2 regions of the Sporosarcina sp. USHLN248 genome follow, and region 2 is predicted to be linked to the other one. Evidence: a T-box and tRNA genes for the amino acid it is inferred to sense, from the RefSeq annotation. Region 2 holds a T-box; the other holds one or more tRNA genes.
The links. A T-box is a leader RNA that pairs with one kind of tRNA and senses whether it is charged. The one in region 2 lies ahead of metG (methionine--tRNA ligase), so its partner is inferred to be a tRNA-Met.

Region 1 (2,408 bases), on a different contig from region 2:
CAATGCCTGCAATCGCTGCAATCATCATTGCGATTGTCGTTGAAAATGGCAGTCCGCCAGCTAAAGCAGCTAATAGTATTGTCAGATGAAGCAATACTCCCGAAATAGATACTGGACCGATCATTAATCCACCCATCCCAGTCGTAGCCATCGTTCCGATAATGCAAACAGCCCCTAGTCTTTCAGGTGTCCACTTGCCATAGAAAATTCGTTCTGATTGAGGGAATGCAATAAAAAGGAAGAACGTCATGAACAGAGCCAACACTGCTTCAAAACCGATCGTCAACTGGATCGGCACAGGCGTATGGCCGCTATACATAATGAACTGCCATAACACTTGTACGACAATTATTGTGCCGGCTACCGTCAAGGGAATTGATTTTCGGAAAAACGGATGTTTCACGACGACCGTAAATAATATGAGCTCAAATAAATGAATGACGGCTTGTCCAAGTCCTAAGAAAGCGCTTCCGGTCATCCCGCCAATAAAGACCCATAATAAATATTTACGAAAACGGGTCTGTGCAAGTGCCCATACCGGCAAAAAGAACGGAACCGCCGTGTCGAACAAAACTGCTTGCGATAAGAAAAATGAAACAGATAGAAATAGAGCCGTTAACAAAATATGCATCTTTCGTTTTCCAATTGATTCGATCGTCTGCCTGAATTGACTGCTAATCGGTCTTTCCAAATTACCTATCATCTTCATCTCTACATTCCCCCTATGCTTCCTTTGCAACGAGTATACATAGAGTCGAGAGAAGAATTTGTCCGTTCATGACAAGGCGGCCAAAAAACCTTTCGACTATTTACGAAGGTTTTTTATCATTTAAATGACAGTTAGAGCGATTCATTCAAAACCTTTTGTGCGTCAGCCACTTGCATTTATAAAGGGCGACGGGAAACTATGGAGGAGAATCCCATATTCCACGCACTCTCCACCACAATTTGAAAACGCGCGAAAACTTGGCGAATTAATTGGAATTTGGTAAGTTTTCCGCCTATCCATAACCTGAAAATATTCCATCCGACAACGTAAAGAATATATTGACAGACCGTCCCGGCGCATGTATTATGGGTATTGTTGTTCTGAAAAACATATTCAGACATAATGGCGGCGTAGCTCAGCTGGCTAGAGCGTACGGTTCATACCCGTAAGGTCGTGGGTTCGATCCCCTCCGCCGCTATAACAAAAAGCAGCTCCCATCGGGAAGCTGCTTTTTTCATCATTTACTTTTTGTCCTTTTCTTCTACAGGTCTTACCGACTCGACTTGCTCCTTATGATGCAAATCATGGTGAATGAAATCCGTGAAGTATTCACGTATCGACAATGCATGCCCGCCAATTTTAAACGATTCGTCCCACTGAGAATCATCTATCTTTTTTAATGCACTGATATTCTTTTGCCTTTGCTCCTTCGCATATTCAATCGTTTCGGCAAATGTCTGCTGACGGGCCAAACTTGCTGCGGCATCATTGAATGGCCCCCACGGAACATCCTCAAGTTCCTCCCCTTCTTTCATATACGGCAGCCGTTCTTCCCTTGTGAATCGATCCCATTCAGCCATATGCATGACAATTTCATTCGGCGACCACTTTCCCTCTTTATAGGGCAAGATAGCGATTTGTTCTGGTATCGTTTTTAACGATTCCACCCAAATAATGTAGTCATTCAACTTGCTAAGAACTTGTTCTTTCTCCATGATTTCTCCTTCTTTTTCTATGAAAATAAATCTGCACTTGGCCATTGAATAGAGTTAGACAAAATGGGAAAACCTAAGTCATGACCAAAAAGTAAGCATAGGTACCTGTTGTTGTGAGGTAACTTTGTATAAACCCTTTTGGATTTGATTATACCAATTAGCTTGTAGTTTTTTGAAAGGCTCCTTGGTAATTAGCATGGAGTAAATGATTCCAAGCATCGATGCGACATCGCAACGAGTACTTTTTTATTGCCCCTTCTTGATGCGACCTGCGAATATTTAATTGCCAACCACCGATTCTGACATCTTGAGACGGCCCATGCAGCTTCACACATGGCGGATTTAATATGCGGTTTCCCTTTGACAGTACGTGTACTTGTCCGTTGCCCTGCGCTTTCATAACTTCCAGGTGATATGCCAGCCCATGAAGCCAAGTGCTGTGCTGTGGGAACTGCGCCATGTCGATGACGATTTCCGCAATGATTACGGCTGCCGTTTCATTTTTGATTCCCGGAATTGTGATAAGCAACTGTAGTTTCTCCTGATGGTTCACCAAAAGCATATCAATCCGTTGTTCGATTTCCGCAATCGCCTTTTAACCCGTGTCGCAACAGCTTGGCATTTTTTTCAGATAGAATATTGTCCAAAAATTTTACATTAAATTAATTGAAGCTGATTTCTAATTGATTCTCTTGCTTATATTT
Region 2 (2,408 bases):
GAATTAGCAAATGTACTTCATTATTTTGCAATAAATCAAGCGCCTCCCGCCCATCAGCCGCCTTTAGCACATCATAACCTTCATTTTTCAAGTAAATTTCTATCCCATCGCGGATCTCCTTATCATCATCCGCCACAACGACAGTGAATCTCGCCATCATCCGCACCTCGCTTTTCTCTTATGATACCAATTGTATTGCTTAAATCTTAACATTCCCGCAGGTTAATTATGAAGAAATTCTTAAGATGGTAAGATAGGAACCTAAAGATACGCTACGAACGAATACTAAACAAGATAGGTTGGCAAACTGCGGTGGTGGATTGGTGGAAAATATACTTGAAACGGTGGTAAGTCCTTCTGAATCTGTGGTAAAGGGCCGAGTATCGGTGAGAAACTTTTTTACTTGCCGGTTTCTATCTCCCTTAACAAACATAACTTTTCCACTTATGAGTATTGGGGTTCATTCCCCCGAGAATATTATCAAAAAAACGATTGAAGTGCTGCCACCGTATCAACTAGGGATGCGTCCAGATGGTGGGCGATCACATAAACAGCTGCAAGCAATATTGGTAAGGAAGACATTCGTATTTCCGCATAATCCGCAGCCTACAAGCACATCCTTTTATTCATCGGGAGGTGATTAGGTATGTCGAAAGAAAAGAAAATTAAAAAAGGGAACACATTGGGTCGTGAAGAATTCGGATACGGGTTTGACATGAGTCCTGACGATATGGATGTCATCGGTAAAAATGACAATGCTAAAAATAGAAACAACAAGAAAAAGAACGATGAAGAGCAACGTCCTCCTACAAACGGATAAACATTGTTGACTTTTTCGAATAAAATAACTATAATCATTTCAATTACATCTTACTAAAGGCAATGAAAGGGAAAAGTAAAAAGAGGATGTCGCATAGAGAGCTTCTGACGGTGGAAATGAAGTGGACAAATCTTTTGAACATGATCCTTGAGCCTCGCACTGAACGCTTTCCGGCTAGTAGGATGCGACGAGGGTTGGCGCTTGTTATCCACGTCAAAGTATACTGCTTTTTTGGCGTGTACTTTTGAGGCATTCGGCGTAAGTCGGCTGTGAAGTAAGGTGGTACCACGGATTCAAACCCCGTCCTTATCGTTTTTTCGATAAGGATGGGGTTTTTTGATTTCCTGAAAGGAGGAAGAATGGATGAGCGTTTTTATAGGAGGAGCTTGGCCATATGCGAATGGATCTTTGCATTTGGGACATATTGCGGCGTTATTGCCGGGGGATATTTTGGCGAGGTATTATCGACTGAAAGGTGAAAATGTGCTATATGCTTCAGGAAGCGATTGCAATGGCACGCCAATTTCGATACGCGCGAATTTAGAGGGCGTACCTGTTAAAGAAATCGCCGATCGATACCATACTGAGTTTATCGTTTGTTTTTCTCGGTTGGGATTTTCGTATGATATTTACACACGAACTGACGGCACGTTTCACCATCAAGTCGTGCGGGAAGTATTTTTGACTTTATTGGATAACGGTTTTATTTTCAAAAAAGAAGTGGAACAGACGTATTGTGAGTTTGACGAGCGGTTTCTTCCTGATCGTTTCGTCGAAGGCATTTGTCCGTATTGCGGAAGCCGGGCACGGGGCGATCAATGCGACAATTGCGGCTCGATTTTAGATCCGCTTGATTTGACGGATCGCACTTGCAAGCTGTGCGGCAATGAACCTACCGTACGAAAGACTGAGCATTTTTATTTTAAATTAAGTGCGTTTCAAGATGAGCTTGAGCAATATGTTGCAAATGCGAAAGCTGAGGGGAGATGGCGTGAAAACGCGATTCACCAATCTGAACGTTATTTACGGGAAGGTCTTCATGACCGGGCAGCCTCAAGGGATTTGGCGAACGGCGTCGGCATCCCGATTATCGGCTATGAGGACAAAAAAATCTATGTGTGGATCGAAGCGGTAACAGGGTACTATTCAGCAAGTCGGGAATGGGCTGCGCTAAATCGTACCGATGATGCGGAATTTTGGAATGAGGACACCATTTCTTACTATGTGCATGGCAAGGACAATATTCCTTTCCATACGATCATTTGGCCAGCCATTCTTTCAGGGATCGGCAAAAGTGCTGCATTGCCGACACATATCGTTTCAAATGAATATTTGACATTAGAAAAAAGGAAGCTATCGACGAGTCAAAACTGGGCAGTATGGGTGCCCGACCTATTGGACCGCTATCATCCGGATTCATTGCGTTACTTCCTGACGGCAAATGCTCCAGAAAACAGGGATGCTGATTTTTCATGGCGGGAGTTCATTTACAGCCATAACTCGGAGTTATTGGGGGCGTACGGGAATTTCGTCAACCGGACATTAAAATTCATCGAAAAATCGTACGGAGGAAGTGTACCAATTGCAG

Region 1: it encodes a tRNA-Met, which carries the amino acid that the T-box ahead of metG (methionine--tRNA ligase) is inferred to sense. The anticodon was not compared.

What each region holds. Positions count from the first base shown of each region.
Region 1 covers NZ_JBBCZC010000027.1:16,247-18,654, forward strand. The annotation lists gene WFH04_RS11910 (SpoIIE family protein phosphatase) at 1-709, opposite strand, end outside; tRNA gene WFH04_RS11915 (tRNA-Met) at 1,114-1,187, shown strand; gene WFH04_RS11920 (DinB family protein) at 1,231-1,704, opposite strand; gene WFH04_RS11925 (hypothetical protein) at 1,862-2,233, opposite strand; gene lanKC (class III lanthionine synthetase LanKC) at 2,367-2,408, opposite strand, start outside.
Region 2 covers NZ_JBBCZC010000049.1:10,281-12,688, reverse strand. The annotation lists gene WFH04_RS15880 (response regulator transcription factor) at 1-157, opposite strand, end outside; gene WFH04_RS15875 (hypothetical protein) at 647-820, shown strand; T-box leader at 874-1,131, shown strand; gene metG (methionine--tRNA ligase) at 1,184-2,408, shown strand, end outside.